One region of the Hoeflea sp. AS16 genome, then DNA from elsewhere that is predicted to be linked to it. Evidence: predicted binding sites of a transcription regulator. Region 1 holds the regulator's gene; each other region holds the start of a gene.
The links. Region 1 encodes LexA, which represses DNA repair genes until DNA is damaged. Its sites were predicted from a motif close to TGTTCNNNNTGTGTTCNG; they were not measured.

Region 2: a site for LexA is predicted at 1,543-1,560, ahead of rmuC (DNA recombination protein RmuC). Genes of this name have one in related genera too.
Region 3: a site for LexA is predicted at 3,854-3,871, ahead of uvrA (excinuclease ABC subunit UvrA). Genes of this name have one in related genera too.

What each region holds. Positions count from the first base shown of each region.
Region 1 is NZ_JBBMQQ010000009.1:77,298-83,171, reverse strand. It holds gene WNY80_RS18620 (ComEC/Rec2 family competence protein) at 219-2,690, shown strand; gene lexA (transcriptional repressor LexA) at 2,722-3,438, opposite strand; gene WNY80_RS18610 (amidase domain-containing protein) at 3,848-4,423, opposite strand; gene WNY80_RS18605 (hypothetical protein) at 4,464-5,874, opposite strand, start outside.
Region 2 is NZ_JBBMQQ010000013.1:66,564-72,437, forward strand. It holds gene WNY80_RS21420 (ribokinase) at 1-121, opposite strand, end outside; gene rmuC (DNA recombination protein RmuC) at 224-1,510, opposite strand; gene def (peptide deformylase) at 1,623-2,141, shown strand; gene fmt (methionyl-tRNA formyltransferase) at 2,208-3,146, shown strand; gene truA (tRNA pseudouridine(38-40) synthase TruA) at 3,146-3,910, shown strand; gene WNY80_RS21445 (PAS domain-containing protein) at 4,268-5,874, shown strand, end outside.
Region 3 is NZ_JBBMQQ010000001.1:878,370-884,243, reverse strand. It holds gene gyrA (DNA gyrase subunit A) at 1-581, opposite strand, end outside; gene WNY80_RS04255 (MarC family protein) at 780-1,409, shown strand; gene WNY80_RS04250 (DUF1905 domain-containing protein) at 1,413-1,715, shown strand; gene WNY80_RS04245 (hypothetical protein) at 1,750-2,142, opposite strand; gene WNY80_RS04240 (VOC family protein) at 2,236-2,649, opposite strand; gene WNY80_RS04235 (cupin domain-containing protein) at 2,715-3,140, opposite strand; gene WNY80_RS04230 (single-stranded DNA-binding protein) at 3,201-3,734, opposite strand; gene uvrA (excinuclease ABC subunit UvrA) at 4,143-5,874, shown strand, end outside.

The sequences.
Region 1 (5,874 bases):
TGCAGATGGCTAATTGTCCGCCGGGGAGCGGATATGCAAAGGCCTGCAACGGCGGGCTTTAGCAAATGGTAACACTTTGGAATTGCGCGACAAACACCACGGTGCAAGCCCGCGTGAGCGGCCAATGGCCGGTTGTGGGGTGGGTGTCGTGATTGCAATTCACGGTGGCATTGTTGCGCGTTTCGGTGGTAGTCTGGCAGGCTTCAGGCGAGGCGTGCATGATGCAGGCAAAACGCGAAGGATTTGAGCGCGAACCAGTCGGTGCGTTCGGGGCCGTGAAACCGGCTGCCGGGCCGCACGCAGATCCTGTCGCGCCGGTGGTTCTGCGACAAGCCAAACGCCTGAGCACACCGCCGCTTGTCCGGCACGAGGAAAGCTCCGCAACCCGTCTGCGCAAGGGCTTCGCGGCGGCTGTTTCAGCGGAAAAGGACCATGGCCTGGCCTTCCTGTTCCTTCCCGTCGCAATGGGCGCCGGTGCAGGTCTTTTCTACATGACGCCCACCGATCCCGCACTGGTATTTGTCGCTGCGGGTCTGATGGTAGCGCTGCTTGTCGCGGGTCTGAGCCGGGAGCGCCATATCACCTCCGCCCGATGCGCCGGTTACCTTGCGGCCTTGTTCGCCGGTGCTCTCGCCTCCGGCATCGAGGTGCACAATGGCGCGCTTTTGCTTGATTCAGACGTGACGACAACGATTACCGGCACGGTTCAGGCACGCGAATTCGATCCCGATGGCAGGGTCAGGTACCTTGTCAGGCTTGCATCCACCGCCGATCCGCAGATCCGGCGCCCGCCCTTGCGCGTCCGGCTCTCGGCCCGGAGCAGCCACATGGTGCTGCCGGTCGGGGCGAAGATTTCTGGGCGCGCGCGATTGTCCGCGCCCTCCGGTCCGGTCATGCCGGGCGGCTATGACTTTGCCTTCCGCGCCTTTGTCGACCGCATCGGCGCACAAGGCTATTTCTATCGCGCGCCAGTCGAGGCAACAGTGTCATCGAGCCGGGCGGAGACCGCGGCGGGTTGGATCCAGTCGTTCGGATTGGGGCTGAGGAGCATGAGGGAAGATGTGTCCGCCAGGATCCGCGAGGTCTTGCCGGGAGACCCCGGCGGCATCGCCGCAGCCCTCGCAGTCTCTGACCGGCGCGGCATCAGCAAGCCGGTGGTCGAGGCCTTGCGCGCAACCGGGCTTGCCCACATCCTGGCGATCTCGGGACTGCACATGGCGCTTGCCGCCGGGACGCTCTACATCGGCATCCGCAAGGGGCTCGCGGTCTTCCCGGCTCTCGTGGAAGCCTGGCCGGTCAAGAAAATCGCAGCCGTCGGCGCGATGTTGACCGCCACCGCCTATCTGCTGATCTCCGGTGGCAGCGTTTCCACCCAGCGCGCCTGGGTGATGCTCACCATAATGCTGGTCGCGGTGCTGGCAGACCGGCCTGCCTTGACCATGCGCAATGTCGCGCTGGCGGCAATGGTGATTATCCTGATCTCGCCCTCCGCGGTTGTCGGCCCAGGCTTCCAGATGTCCTTTGCCGCCACCGCTGCATTGATTTCGGCCTATGCCGCGATTGCCCTTCGCGCCCGGCACAGATCCGCAGCACCGGGCAGCAGTGCCTCCGGATCAGCACCGCGCCGCTGGCTCGCATTTGCGGCAAAGGCCTTGCTTGGTCTGGCTGTCACGTCGCTCGTTGCCGGTCTCTCCACCGGGTTGTTTTCCGCCCATCACTTCCACCGGGTCGCAGGCAACGGACTTCTGGCCAACCTGCTGGCCATGCCGCTGGTAACATTTGTTGTCATGCCCGCCGGACTTCTGGCAATGCTGCTCATGCCATTCGGCCTGGATGCCTGCCCGCTGAAAATCATGGGGCAGGGGCTTGAGGGCGTCATTGCCGCGGCAAATTATGTCCACGGCCTCGGCGGAGATTTCAGTGTCGGGCAAATACCGCTGACGGCCACCCTGATCGCCGGGACCGGCTTCGTAATTCTGGTGTTCCTGAGAAGCCGGTTGCGTCTTGCCGGGCTGGCGCTGATCGCTGTCGGTCTGATGTTCACCCTGCCGCCGATGGCTGGTCCAAGGCCGGACATTCTGATCAGCGAAACCGGTCATCTGGTGGGATTGTCCAGCCCGTCGGGACTGGCAAGCAACGCCGCGCGGCCCAACAGCTTCGTGTTCGGCCAATGGCAGACGGCCATGCGTGGTGCGCCGCATCTTCCACCTGTTGCCGAGCCAAACATGAAATCCGGTTCAGATCCTGACGCAGCCACGGAGCCGGTCGCCGCCATCCTCGAACGCTTGCTTGCAGCCGCCACGCTGCGGCCGTCACGTTTTCAGTGCGCCGGCCGGGGCACCTGCGTGGCGATCCATGCCGGGGCTGCGATTGTCGCGACCGATCAGGCAGCACTGATTGGTGCAGCGTGTGACCAGGCAGATCTGGTGGTTGTCGCGATCCCGGTCTACATGATTTCCTGTCGTTCAGGCGCCATGCTCATCACATCGCGCAGTCTGCGCCGCTCGGGTTCACTGGCGATTACCGTCAGCCGGGAGGCGCAATCTGCTGCCGGGGGACAGGATGGATATCAAAAGACAAAGGCGAGCCCCCGATTCAAGGTCAACGCCGCACTGCAAGGCGTCATCCGGCCGTGGACGGTCCAGCGCTATTATGAGTGGCGAACCGGAAAGTTCGATCTGCCCGGCTGAGCATTGAGCGTTCGCCGGACGTGGCGTCTGGTCAGTGGTAACGCCGGATCAGGCCGACAAGCTTGCCCTGCACCTTGACCCTGTCAGGCCCGAAAATCCGGGTTTCGTAAGCCGGGTTTGCGGCTTCAAGCGCAATCGACGCGCCCTTGCGGCGAAACCGCTTCAGCGTCGCTTCCTCGTCATCGACCAGCGCCACGATGATGTCGCCGGGGCTCGCCGTCGACATGTTGCGGATCACCACCGTATCGCCATCGAAGATGCCGGCGTCGATCATCGAATCGCCCTTGACCTCAAGCGCGTAATGGTCGCCGGGACCGATCATTTCTGCAGGCACGGTGATGTTGTGGGTGATGTTCTGGATCGCCGAGATCGGCACGCCGGCGGCAATCCGGCCCATCATAGGCACTTCGGCCACCTGCGACGGTTCGTCGTTTGCAGGCGTGGCGCGGCGCACGGGTTCAGGCTGCTTGCCTAGGCTGCCTTCGATGACGCTGGGCGAAAATCCGCGGCGCGGCTGCAGCGAGGCCTGGTAGCTGTCAGGCAGCTTGATCACTTCAAGCGCCCGTGCGCGGTTGGGCAGGCGGCGAATGAAGCCGCGTTCCTCGAGCGCCATGATCAGCCGGTGAATGCCGGATTTGGACGCCAGGTCGAGCGCATCTTTCATCTCGTCAAACGAAGGCGGTATTCCGCTTTCCTTCATCCGTTCATTGATGAAGAGGAGAAGTTCGTGCTGTTTGCGCGTCAACATTGGCAAATTACCCCGGTGGCCGGCCCGATGGTCGGAATGAAACAAAACCAGAACTCAGGTATCATGTTCCATATGTGTTCCGCAAGGGGTAAAGAAACAATGAAAGAACATCGGGGGTGCGAACCGTAAACGGGAACAGAACACGCAACGGGGTGATGGTTGCGCCAACGAATTCCGGATAATGGATTGTTTTCATTGGCAAACCGACGCGTTTCTACGCCAATTTGCCAGGGCCGGTTTGTGCTGCGTGATCACACAGGGCAGTCAGTTCGGACAACCCGGAGATCCTGTCTCCGGGAAGCGTGTAACCATTACGGCATGGCCTGCCGGTCAACGATTCGCAAGGAACTGACATCGTCTCAAACATCCTGCGAACCTGCAAAGTTACAAAGTTCTAGGTGCCAGTTGGTTACTGCGCGTCGGTAATGCGGAACATCGTAGCGAACCATTGCCGGATTTCCGCACCCATGTCACCGCAGCAACGAGCGGCGGTGTGAGACCATACCTTTGCCGGCTTCAGTGGATCTCCGAGATTGACCGGCTCGCAGATCATGAAGGCGTGCGATGGTCGGATGAGGTTGTTGAGGAAACCAATGTCACCGATTATTGCGTCTGAAATACCCAATTCCTGAACATTGTCGTAGTCTGTAGCCAGCGCCGTCAAAGCGGCGACGAGATCGGTATTGCGCATCGCCAATCCCGCCGGGCAGTCTGTTGTACTGCCATCGCCGGGTTTGATGGCGATGCCTCCGGCACTCAGGCAGTGGGCGATGAAATGTGCGCAATCCGTCTTGCCGGGTTGGTCATAGTAGGCACCGCAGGTGTTTGCCGTCTGGCCGCAATAGTCCTTCGCATAGGTTATCGCCTTCCAGTTGCTGAATTTCACCTTCCTGGGCGCGAGCGGTACAATTTCGGCCATCGGCTGTACATAATTTTCAGGCTCGATCCCCATCTGCTTCAGATATTCGGTCTCGAGTTTGGTCATGGCTGTCTCCTCGTATTGGCAGCGGCAGATAGAAGGTGGATCAGTTCATTCGTCGGGTAGTCAGCGGCATGGCGGGCGAGACGGACACGATTCTGGCCTGCGCTTCGGTCAGTCCTGCAAGTCGGTCCGCTCCCGTGGCTTCGCGGACATTTCCCGTGGCCGTTATCGTGTCGCTGTCACTGAAAAGCCAGGTGAGGGGATTGGGTTCCATCGCCTCCCCATTGCCGGCGCCGCTGTCCGTCCAGGCCTTGTGTGACAGATCACACCAGAATTCGGTGACGGGGGCTGCCGCCTGAACCCCGGCGATCTGCAGCGACAGGAATGAGCCGCCCGGCACGGGTGTTTTTTCGGTTCCCGCGTCCGTGCGCCTTCCATCAACAGCAATCAGGGTCTTAGCTATGGCGAGCTTGCTGTCGTCCGGTGCACCAGCATCGTGCGACAGCAGTAATTCAAACTGGCAGTACGGGCCATCTGCGCAGGGCAGATCGAATTCGCAGGCGTCGTCCTCCTTGGTGGCGGCTTCTAGACGAAACCGGATATTCGCAATCCCCTTCGTCGTGACCGGGAAGCGCCCTGTCAGCAACATTCCTTTCCAGGGGATTTGCGAACCTTCGGCTGGTCCCGTCAGGATCGATTTCAGATCGAGGTCGTAGGCGCCGAACTGCTCGTCGAGCGGTGATGCCAGGCCATAGGCCAGCGGCCGCGCCGGTGACTCGAGTTCGATCAGATGGATCTGTGGCTCCAGCAGATCGCCTGTCTTGAAGGGCAGCACAAGGTCCGCGCCGTCCGCCCTCATGATCGAGTGGAAGATTCGCGCCGGCTTGCCCAGCGCATGGTCGCGCTCCGTCACGATCACCGCCATATGCCTGTGAACGTGCTGGGCGAATGGCGAGGCCTGGACCGAGGGGCGGAGCCACACCGGCTGACCTGCATGGTCTTGGAAACGGAGAATGTTGTCGTCACCGCTCGCTTCACTAGTTGCAATGATATTCGCGAAGACGGCGGGTTCCGACACGGGCAGCGAGCCGTCGGAGGGTGAACGAAGAATTGATGCCACGTCGAAATTGCGTGCCGAACGCGTCCATTCGGCGAAGGTCGGCCGTGATGCCACGCAGTGGCGGATCGAACGTGCCCCCTCGACGACAAACGGGTTCTCCACACCGGTCGCGGGCGCCATTTCGCCTTCCGCGTCGGCGGGGATACTCCATTCCATTGTTGCAAGCAGGAGAGGTTGGTTGCCGCTGCCCTGCACACTTGTGCCGGCCGCATGTCTCCGAACACCGAGCACTGCCAGCAGATAGCGTTCCGGGGCAATCGGAGCATGCAGCAGCACCAGCGCCTCGAATTGGTCATTGACCTTGGCCAATTGGATGCGTTCCTCAGCCTCAGCCTTGATCTCGACCCGTTGCAGAAGGTGGCGCGCGATGTCCACTTTCCAGTGATTACCCTCG
Region 2 (5,874 bases), on a different contig from region 1:
TGGCGCCCTTGCCGCCCTGCGCCGTCGTGAAATCGGTCCCGGCCACGGTCTCGCCCGGTTCGGGCAGCCGTGGTGTCGTGGCGATCAGGTCCATGTTGACTGATCCGATGACGGTGATCATGGCGGTCTCCCTTGCTTTCCGGCATCCGTCGTTTGGGATCCGGGCTACGCTTTCAGTCGTCTTCGCAGCTTTTTGTCAGGTTATCGGGACCGAGAAAAGGGGTCAGTCGTCTTCGTCGACCACGCGCAGTTTGAGTGTCGTGGAGCGCGGTTCGAATTTCGGGCTTTCGCGCGGTGTGGAGGTGTCAGCCCGGTTCGCTCCGGATGCCGGAGCTGCAGCGGCGTCCTCGCTCAGTTGCGCGAATTCCAGCGCCTCGATCTTTGCCCCGCGCTTGGTCAGCTTGTCCGATGAGGTCAGGATCAGGTCCACGTCCTTCTGCGCCATGGAGAAATGCGACTGCAGCTTGCGCACCCTGTCATCAAGCCGCGAGACATCCTCCATCATCCGCACCACTTCGCCCTGGATCAGGTGTGCCTGTTCGCGCATCCGCGCATCCTTGAGCAGCGCCTGGATCACCTGGATCGACAGCATCAGCAGTGATGGCGAAACGATCACCACCCGTGACCGCTGCGCCTTGTGAACAATGGCCTCGAATTTCTCGTGGATCTCGGCGAAGATCGATTCCGATGGCACGAACAGAAACGCCGTGTCCTGGGTTTCGCCGGCAATCAGGTACTTGTCGGAAATATCGCGGATATGAACCTCGATGTCCCGGCGGAAGCGCTGCTGCGCACTTTGCGCCGCCTGCTCGCCGCTGCCTTCGGTTTCCGCCTCGCGCATGGCGTTCCAGGCTTCCAGTGGAAATTTTGCATCGATGACGAGGTCCGGCGCGCCGTTCGGCATGGCGATGGTGCAGTCGGGCCGCATGCCGTTCGACAAGGTCGGCTGGAACCGGAAGGCCCCCATCGGCAGCCCGTCCTTGATGATGGTTTCCATCCGCGACTGGCCGAAGGCGCCGCGGGTCTGCTTGTTCGACAATATCGCCTGAAGCCCGACCACGTCGCGCGCCAGCGACTGGATGTTGTTCTGTGCCGTATCGATCACCGCCAGCCGTTCCTGCAGCTTCGACAGGTTCTCGTGCGTCGACTTGGTCTGCTCGGTGATCGAGGTTCCCAGCCGCTGGGTCATGCCGTCGATACGCTGGCCGATCGACTGGTTGAGTTCGGCCTGGCGGGCGCCGAACAGCTCGGCCATCGTGCCCATGCGGCCCTGCATTTCCGCTTGCGCCTTGAGGATTTCGGCGAGCCGCGCTTCGGCCTGGGCCGCTCGAGCGGCGGCGTCGACTGCTGCGGCAGCCCGCCTTTGGCTGGCGCGTGTCAGGCTCAGGGCCACCCAGACGGCAAGCAGCAGCACCGCCGCAACGGCGGCGACGAGGCTTTCACCCAGCGTGACCATGTGGCCATTGAGCTCAAAAAGCGGGATTGAAAACAGTGCTGTGCCGGTCTGCATCGACATGACCTAGCTGATTCTTGATCTTTTGTCAGATCAAAACAAGAACATTGTGTCCCGGTCACGCCTGGCACAGATTGACGCCGCGCGGTTCAATGACTATTTCACCGCCATGACCATCAAGCCGATCATCTACTTGCCCGACCCCGTCCTCCGCCAGCAAAGCCTGGCCGTGGAGCGTGTCGATTCAGAAATGAACAGTTTCATCGATGACATGCTCGAGACCATGTACGACGCGCCCGGCATTGGCCTGGCGGCGATTCAGGTCGGCGTGCCGCGGCGGCTGTTGGTGATTGACATCGCCGGCAAGGACGAGGACCCCAATCCGCAGGTGTTTATCAATCCGGAGCTTTTGGCGACCGGAGATGACACCAGTGTCTATGAAGAGGGATGCCTTTCGATTCCGGATTATTACGCCGAAGTCGAGCGGCCCGCGACGGTTACCGTCAAGCACCTTGGCCGCGACGGCAAGGAGCAGGTGACAGAGGCCGACGGCCTGCTCGCCACATGCCTGCAGCACGAGATGGACCACCTCAACGGTGTGCTGTTCATCGACCATATCTCCAAGCTCAAGCGGGACATGGTGGTGCGCAAATTCACCAAGCTGGCCAAGCAGCGCGTTACCGCCTGAGGCCAGGCGCCGATTTTGCCGTTTGGCGGTCGTTCGCCTGCCGCGAATGTGTTTTGAGGAGCCGCCATGCGCATCATCTTCATGGGAACGCCGGATTATGCCGCGCCGACGCTTGAGGCGTTGCACGCGGCTGGCCACGAAATCGTCGCGGTCTATTCGCAACCGCCGCGTCCGGCCGGACGGCGCGGGCTGGAGGTGCTGCCGTCACCGGTTCACCGCACCGCCGAGCGGCTGGGCCTGAAGGTCTTCACCCCGAAAAGCCTCAAGAGCGAAGAGGAACAGGCGGCATTCCGGGCGCTTGACGCCGATGCGGCCGTCGTTGTCGCCTATGGTCTGATCCTGCCCAAGGCAATCCTTGATGCGCCGCGGCTCGGTGCCTGGAACGGCCATGCCTCGCTGTTGCCGCGCTGGCGCGGTGCAGCGCCGATCCAGCGCGCCATCATGGCCGGTGACACCAGGACCGGCGTGATGATCATGAAGATGGACGAGGGCCTCGACACCGGCCCGGCGGCGATGACCGAAACCGTCGCCATCACCCCCTCCATGACCACCGGCGAACTCCACGACAGGCTGGCCCGGTTGACGGCCGCGCTGATGGTCAAGGCCATGGCCAAGCTCGAGACCGAAGGTCTGCCGGTCACACCGCAATCAGCCGACGGCGTTACCTATGCGGCCAAGATCAACAAGGCCGAAACCAGGGTCGATTTCACCCTGGACGCCCAGCAGGTACATGACCATGTGCGCGGACTGGCACCATCGCCCGGCGCCTGGTTCGAGCTTCAGGCCGGTGATCGTGCCGAGCGGGTCAAGCTGCTGGAAACCGCGCTGGCGGACACCGATACGCATCAGGCAGCTCCCGGCACCGCGCTCGATGACGGGCTGACCATTGCCTGCGGCAAGGGTGCCGTCCGTCTGCTCACCTTGCAGAAAGCCGGCGGCAAGCCGCTTGCCGCCGGGGATTTCCTGCGCGGAACACCGGTTCCCGAAGGTACGGTGATCGGCTGATGCCGCGCTACCGCCTCGACATCGAATATGACGGCACCGGTTATGCCGGCTGGCAGCGCCAGGATGAACACCCTTCGATTCAGCAGGCGATCGAGACCGCGATCCTCGGGTTTTGCGGCGAAACCGTCAGCATTCGCGGCGCCGGCAGAACCGATGCCGGAGTGCACGCGCTGGGGCAGGTCGCGCACGTCGATCTCGAGAAGAACTGGCCCGACGACACGGTGCGCGATGCCATCAACGCACATCTGCAAATGGCCAGGGAGCGGGTGGTCATCATTGCCGCCCGCCGGGTAGATGATGCGTTCGATGCCCGTTTCTCGGCACTGAAACGGCATTATGTCTACCGCATCATCTGCCGCCGAGCGCCGTTGGTGATCGAGAAGAACCGGGCGCTGTGGTCGCCCAAGCCGCTCGATGTCGCTGCCATGCACGAAGCAGCGCAGCGGCTTGTCGGCAAGCACGATTTCACCACCTTTCGCTCGGTGCAGTGTCAGGCCAATTCGCCCGTGCGCAGCCTCGACCGGCTGGACGTGCGCAAGGGCAATGCGGAAGGGCTTGTCGAGATCCACGCCTCCGCACGCAGCTTCCTGCACAACCAGATCCGCTCCTTTGCCGGGACGCTGCGGCTGGTCGGAGAAGGTAAATGGTCGGCCGATGATGTCGAACTGGCGCTGGCCGCCCGTTCGCGCAAGGCCTGCGGACCGGTTGCAGCCCCCGAGGGGCTGTATTTCCGCGCCGTTGAATATCCCGATCCGGATAGCTGAATCCCGCACCCTATGCCTTGGCGGTTCGATCCATACCCGGCGCATTGCGGTGGCCGGGAAACAGCGGCTTCGTCACTGCGTTGCCAAAATCCCATCGGTGAAAACTGCCTAACCGTTGGTTACCGCACGTTCACCTTTTTCTTCTAATTTAGAAATATGTCAAATTTTCCCCTCAAACGAGCTTCATGTTCAGAATTGACTACAGGAGTCATGTTATTTTGGCGGCAGTTGGATCAATCGTCGTTTGAGTAACTGCAACCACGGGTCCGATAGCGGCAACAGACGGGTAAGTGATAGATACCGTTCTGGATTCGTTGTTTTCATGGATCGAATCCAGGGGCGGGAATATTGGATCAAGTGAAACAGTCCTCCAGCGAGGACAAGCGCCTCAAGGCACTAAGGGACCTTCACGTTCTCGACACGGCACCCGAGCCCGAGTTCGAGGCTTTGGTTCGTGCAGCGGCACTTGTTTGCGGAACCCCGGTGTCACTGATCACCCTGGTCGAGCAGGACAGGCAATGGTTCAAGGCAAATTTTGGCCTTGATGGCATGTCTGAAACCCCCAGGGATGTGTCTTTCTGCGCCCACGCCATTTATGGCGACGGTATCATGGAAGTCGAGGACGCCACCGCCGACCCCCGGTTTGCCGACAATCCGTTTGTAGCCCGGGATGCTGGTGTCCGGTTTTATGCCGGTGTACCGCTGGCGCTTTCCAGTGGTGAGAATGTCGGCACCCTGTGCGTGATCGATCGCAAGCCCGGCAAGCTTACCGCGCAGCAGCGGGAGGTCCTGCAGCATCTCGCATTTGCAGCCGTGCGCTTGCTTGAAGTCAGGATTGCCCTCGACCGCGAACAGGAACTGCGGGGGCTCGAATCCAGGGCCACCTCTATTCTCGCAAACAGCGTCGATGCGATTGTCACCATAAGCCTGGATGAGCGGATCGAATTCTGGAACGCTTCCGCGGAAGAGCTGTTCGGCTACACGGCGCAGGAAGCCGTGGGCCAGCCTGTCAGCCTTATCATGGTGCCTGATGCCGGACCGGAGAAAGATCTTCCGCAGAATGGCGGCAATGCCCTGCGCGAGACCTTCAGGCGCACGCGGGACGGCAGAAGTGTTCCAGTGTCGGTCTCGACCGGGCCTGTCTATTCGGCAACCGGAGAGGTGACCGGCCGGACCGAGATCATTCGCGACATTTCCGATAGCGTGGATACGCAGCGTATTTTGAGCGAACAGCGGCAACGTCTCGAAAACATACTCGACGGCACCAGCGCCGGAACCTGGGAATGGAATGTTCAGACCGGCGAGATCCGGTTGAATGAACGGTGGGCGGAGATCGTCGGCTATACGCTTGCCGAACTGCAACCGGTCTCGATCGACACATGGACGAGCATGGCGCATCCCGACGAACTGGAAGCCTCGCTTCGAGCGCTGCAACAGCATCTGGACGGCAAGACAGAGACCTTCCGGCACGAAGCGCGAATTCGCCACAGGGATGGTCACTGGGTCTGGGTGCTTGATCGCGGCAAGGTGATGAGCTGGACCGAGGATGGCAAACCCGAATGGATGTTCGGTACCCACCTCGACATTTCCGTGCGGAAGCTTCGGGAAAACCAGTTGCACAAGAGCCAGATGTTTCTCGACAGGACCGGGCGCGTCGCCGGCGTCGGCGGCTGGGAACTCGATCTTGTCAGCAACGAAATCTTCTGGTCCGACGAAGTCTGCCGCATTCACGGTGTCGAACCCGGATATGTCCCGCAACTCGACGAAGCGGTAAAATTCTATGCCCCCGAGGCAAGGCCGGTTATTCAGGCTGCGGTTGGGAAGAGCATCGAGACCGGCGAGGGCTGGGACATCGAGTTGCCATTCATCCAGGCGGACGGAACCCGGATATGGGTTCGAACCGTCGGCTCCGCCGAGTTCGAGGATGGCATTGCCGTGCGCCTTACCGGCGCATTCCAGAACGT
Region 3 (5,874 bases), on a different contig from region 1:
AGGTTGTGCGGCGGAATGTTGGTGGCCATGCCCACCGCGATGCCGCCGGCGCCGTTGACCAGCAGGTTGGGAAACCGTGCCGGCACGACCTTCGGCTCGGAGCCGGATGAATCGTAGGTTTCCTGGAAGTCGACGGTATCCTTGTCGATGTCTTCCAGCATTTCATGCGAGAGCTTGGCCAGGCGCGATTCCGTATAACGCATCGCAGCCGGGGGATCGCCGTCGATCGAGCCGAAGTTGCCCTGCCCGTCAACCAGCATCGCGCCCATCGACCAGTGCTGCGCCATGCGCACCATGGCGTCATAAATCGACTGGTCGCCATGCGGGTGATATTTACCCATCACGTCACCGACGATGCGGGACGATTTCACATATTTGCGGTTCCAGTGGTAGCCGCCCTCATGCATTGCATAGAGAATACGGCGATGCACGGGCTTGAGCCCGTCGCGCACATCGGGAAGCGCCCGGCTGACAATCACGCTCATGGCGTAATCGAGATAGGAGCGCTGCATTTCCTCGATAATCGAAACCGGTTGAATGCCTGGCGTCAGAGGTCCGGCGGGTGTGTTCTGGTCTGTCAAAGCGGTCCACGATAATTAAATGGAATCATTATCTGCGTTATAGCCGAAAGCCGTAGTTGTCGCCAATTTTCACGCCCTGAATCAGCCGTTCAGGCCACTTTCTCCACCGTTGCGGCCAAAGACAGGGGTTTCGAACCGGCCCGGGGTGTCGTAAGTCCTTGTAAAAGGCTTTTTCACCGGGCTGGCGGGGGACGCTTCATGAACATTGAACTCATTGTAAATGCCTTTGTCACGATCATCGTGATGTTCGACCCGCCCGGCCTGGCGGCAATTTTTCTCGGCCTCACCACCGGCATGACCCGCAGCCAGCGGCTCCAGGTGGCGCTGCGCGGCACGGTGACCGCTGCCGGTATCCTCGCCGTCTTTGCCATAGCCGGCGCCAGCCTTCTCAACCTGCTCGGGATTTCGCTCGGCGCTTTCCGCATTGCCGGTGGCGTGCTGCTGTTCTGGATCGCTTTCGAGATGATTTTCGAAAAGCGCCACGAACGGCAGGAAAAAAGCGCCGAACGGGCAATCACCAAGGATCACATCTCCAATGTCGCCGTGTTCCCGTTGGCGATCCCGCTGATCGCTGGCCCCGGAGCAATTTCCGCGGTCATCCTGCTCGCAGGCTCCTTTTATGCGCCTGTCGAACGCGCCGGGCTGATCGGCGTGATCATCGCCGCTTCGGTGCTGCTGTTTGCCTTTCTGGTGATTGCCGAGCGCATTGACCAGTTTCTGGGCGACACCGGCCGAACCATCCTGACCAGGTTGCTCGGCGTCATTCTGGCAGCCCTTTCGGTGCAGTTCGTTGTCGACGGGATCAAGCAGGCATTCATGACCGCCTGAACGATGCCTCCCGAACAGCACTATCAATTCGACGCCGAGCTCTGGCTTTACGCCGCAGCCAGGGCTCCTTGGCATTTCATCACCATTCCTGCCGATGTCGCCAGCCAGATCCGGTTCATGGCGGGCAAGACGCGGGGCTTCGGCTTCATCCGGGTCCGCGCCCGCATCGGTGAAACCAGCTGGGCGACGTCGCTGTTTCCGGACAAGGCCACGGGATCGTATTTTCTGCCGGTAAAGGCCGACGTGCGCCGTCGCGCCGCCATTGCCGCGGGCGACCGTGTCAGCGTTGAACTGTTGATCGGCTGATTTCGGCGAGAGCCGCCCGCCGGACGCCCTGGATCTATTCGTCGAGCACGATGGTCAGTTCTGCCCCGCCCCAGCCATGCTGCTTGTCATGGGCGCGGAGAATGACGCTTTTCACACCGGCGGGAATGGCTATGCCCGACTGGCTGCGCGTGAACGGCTGCTCGTTGACATGCGGATGCAGCAACACCCGTTCGCCATAGACCGTGCCGTCCGGCCCGGTCACCTGCCACTTGTCGGCATAATGCTCCCAGCCTTCGTCGGCATGGCGCACGCTCACATCGAACCGGTAGGTCCCGTCGGCGGCCTTGGTGTACTTCGCGGCAACAACGTCCGCTTCTCCGGCATGGACGGGCAGACAGGAAAGAATACCGGCCATCAGCGCGATGGGCAGTGACCGGGTGCGTATCTTCAGGAATTTGATCATCATCGCCAATTTTTGCCCGGATCCAGATCCCGGCGCCAATCACGATTCCGTGCAATCCGCCCTGTGGACCCTCGCACGAGTCGACAACTCCAAATGTCAGTTCGCGGCCGGGTGCCCCTCGGCCAGTTGCAGCAGGTCCCACAGATTGCCGTAGATATCGCGGAACACCGCCACCGTGCCATAGTCTTCGGTCTTGGGCTCACGGATGAATTCGACACCTTGTGCGATCAGGCGATTGTAGTCGCGCCAGAAATCATCGGTATTGAGGAACATGAACACCCGGCCGCCGGTCTGGTTGCCGATGAACGGCTCCTGTTCCGGTTTCGAAGCACGCGCCAGAACGATCGACGTCCCCTGGCTGCCCTTGGGCCGGACAACCACCCAGCGCTTGTCCTGCTCGGCCTGATAGCTGTCTTCCAGAAGATCGAATCCGAGCACACCGCAATAAAAGCCGATGGCCTCGTCATAATCGCGGACCACAAGTGCGACGTGGGTGATGGATTGGCGCAATACAGCCTCCCGTGCCCGACAGCAGGGCCTTTATCCTGATTTTACACCCATGACAACCAAATGTCTCAGGCCGGTGGTGAACCCACATGGCCCTGCGGATTGTCCGCAAACCATTTCACGATGCCGGGCATCGCCTGCTCGAAGCCTCCGGGCATGAATACGTTCAAAAGCCCGACCTGTGCATCGGTGCGGTTCTCGAAATCATGTGTAACGCCGGCCGGAATTCTTAGAAAACTGCCCTTCTCCAGGACGCGCCATGCATCGCCCACCAGGAACGAGGCTGTACCTTCGAGCACATAGAAGATCTCTTCATTGGCATCGTGCGAATGAGCACCCACCCCGCTGCAGTGCGGCTCAAGCCACCATTCCGAGATCGAGTAGCGGTCACCACTCTCGCCGTGATCAGCCTTGAATACCGCCTGCATCCGGCCAAGAGCGTATTGCCGCCCTTGCCCGGGACCGAGTTCCAGTACGTCGTTCTTCGTTGTCACGATACACCACTCCAATTGCTCGCAAGCAGAACTGACCAACGGAGACGAAACACGCTCAGATCAGAACGGAATGTCGTCGTCGAGATCGCGGGATGAACCGCCACCACCACCGCCGCCACCGAATCCGCCGCCGCCGCCGCCGCCGGAACCGCCACGATCACCGCCGGACGATCCGCCACCGAAGTCGCCGCCGCCGCCGTAATCGCCGCCGCGGCCACCACCGCCGCCACCGCCGCCTTCGTTACGGCCATCGAGCATGGTCAGATTGCCGTTGAAGCCCTGCAGCACCACCTCGGTGGAGTACTTGTCCTGGCCCGACTGGTCGGTCCATTTGCGGGTCTGCAACTGGCCTTCGAGATAGACCTTCGAGCCCTTCTTGAGATAGTTCTCGGCGATCTTGCACAGGCCTTCATTGAAGATCACGACCCGGTGCCATTCGGTCTTTTCGCGCCGCTCGCCGGAGTTCTTGTCACGCCAGCTTTCCGATGTTGCCACCGACAGGTTGGCGATCGGACGACCGTCCTGGGTGCGCCGGATTTCCGGGTCCGCGCCCAGATTGCCGACGAGAATGACCTTGTTGACGCTACCCGCCATGATGTTTCACCTTCCAACACTTCAGGCGGCCTTGCGCCGCCCCGTCCAAATCGATTTGCACCTTACAGGATCAGCCATCCGCCAGTCACGCGGGCATGGACAATCCACAGGCCTTTTTTTGTTCTTTATATGTTCTATTTATTGTGTCAGTTTCTGTCAAGAGATTCGGCTTTCCCAACACCATCATCCCATGCGGTGTCTCGACATTGCCGGTGAGGTGCTTATGTATGGATCTGATCTGCCCTGGAACCATAACTGACGTCCGGTGTTCCTCAAGGACAGCATAGTGTGCGGGATGCGATCAGATACCTCGAAGGTGAAATCGAACCTGCGGGGCTTACAGGTAACTGAGCTGTCCATGCGTGCGAACAGAGCGCACGGGACACTGCACTCCAAATCGGCGGCATCATGACTGAACTGAAATCGATCACCATTCGCGGAGCCCGCGAGCACAATCTCAAGAACGTCGATATCGACCTGCCGCGCAACAGCCTGATCGTGATGACCGGACTGTCCGGTTCGGGCAAATCCTCGCTGGCATTCGACACCATCTATGCCGAGGGCCAGCGCCGCTATGTTGAAAGCCTGTCGGCTTACGCGCGCCAGTTTCTCGAAATGATGCAGAAGCCCGACGTCGACCAGATCGACGGCTTGTCGCCGGCCATCTCCATCGAGCAGAAGACCACCAGCCGCAACCCGCGCTCCACCGTCGGCACGGTCACCGAGATCTATGACTACATGCGGCTGCTGTTCGCCCGCGTCGGCGTGCCCTATTCGCCGGCCACCGGCCTGCCGATCGAAAGCCAGACCATCAGCCAGATGGTCGACCGTGTTTTGGAGATGGAAGAAGGCACACGGCTCTATATCCTTGCGCCGGTGGTCCGCGGCCGCAAGGGTGAGTACCGCAAGGAACTCGCCGAGTTCATGAAAAAGGGCTTCCAGCGGGTCAAGGTCGACGGCCAGTATTACGAGATCGCCGACGTGCCGCCGCTCGACAAGAAGTACAAGCACGACATCGACATTGTCGTCGACCGTATCGTGGTGCGCCCCGATATCTCGGCGCGGCTGGCCGACAGCCTGGAAACCTGCCTGCGGCTGGCCGACGGACTGGCCATCGCCGAATTCGCCGACAAGCCTCTGCCCGATGCCGAAACATCAGCAGGCGGTTCGGCCAACAAATCACTCAACGAGACCCATGAACGCATGCTGTTCTCGGAGAAATTTGCCTGCCCGGTATCCGGCTTCACCATCTCCGAAATCGAGCCGCGGCTGTTTTCGTTCAACAATCCGCATGGCGCCTGTCCGACCTGCGACGGGCTTGGCACCCAGAAGACCATTGACGAGGCGCTGATCATTCCCGAGCCGAACCTGACCTTGCGCGGCGGCGCGGTGGCGCCCTGGGCCAAGTCGAGCTCTCCCTACTACACCCAGACGCTTGAAGCGCTGGGCAAGCATTTCGGTTTCAAGCTCGGCGACCGCTGGGACGAACTGCCGGCCAAGGGCCAGGCCGCCATTCTGCGTGGCACCGAGGAGAAGATAGCCTTCAAGTATGACGACGGGCTGCGCTCCTACACCACGTCGAAGACCTTCGAGGGCATCATCCCCAATCTCGAACGGCGCTGGAAGGAAACCGACAGCGCCTGGGCGCGCGAGGAAATCGAGCGCTACATGTCGAACGCGCCCTGCCCGGCCTGCGGCGGCTACCGGCTCAAGCCGGAGGCGCGCGCTGTCAAGATCGGCGGCCGCCACATCGGCGAGGTCACGGAGCTTTCGATCCGCGTCGCCGGCGACTGGTTCGAAGCGCTTCCCGCTCAGCTCAACGACCAGCAGAACCAGATTGCGGTCCGCATCCTCAAGGAAATCCGCGACCGGCTGAAATTCCTGAACGACGTCGGCCTCGATTACCTGACGCTGTCGCGCAATTCCGGCTCGCTGTCGGGCGGCGAGAGCCAGCGCATCCGGCTGGCCTCGCAGATTGGTTCCGGCCTCACCGGCGTGCTCTATGTGCTCGACGAACCGTCGATCGGCCTGCACCAGCGCGACAACGCCCGGCTTCTGGACACGCTCAAGCACCTGCGCGACATCGGCAACACGGTGATCGTGGTCGAGCACGACGAGGACGCCATCCTGACAGCCGATT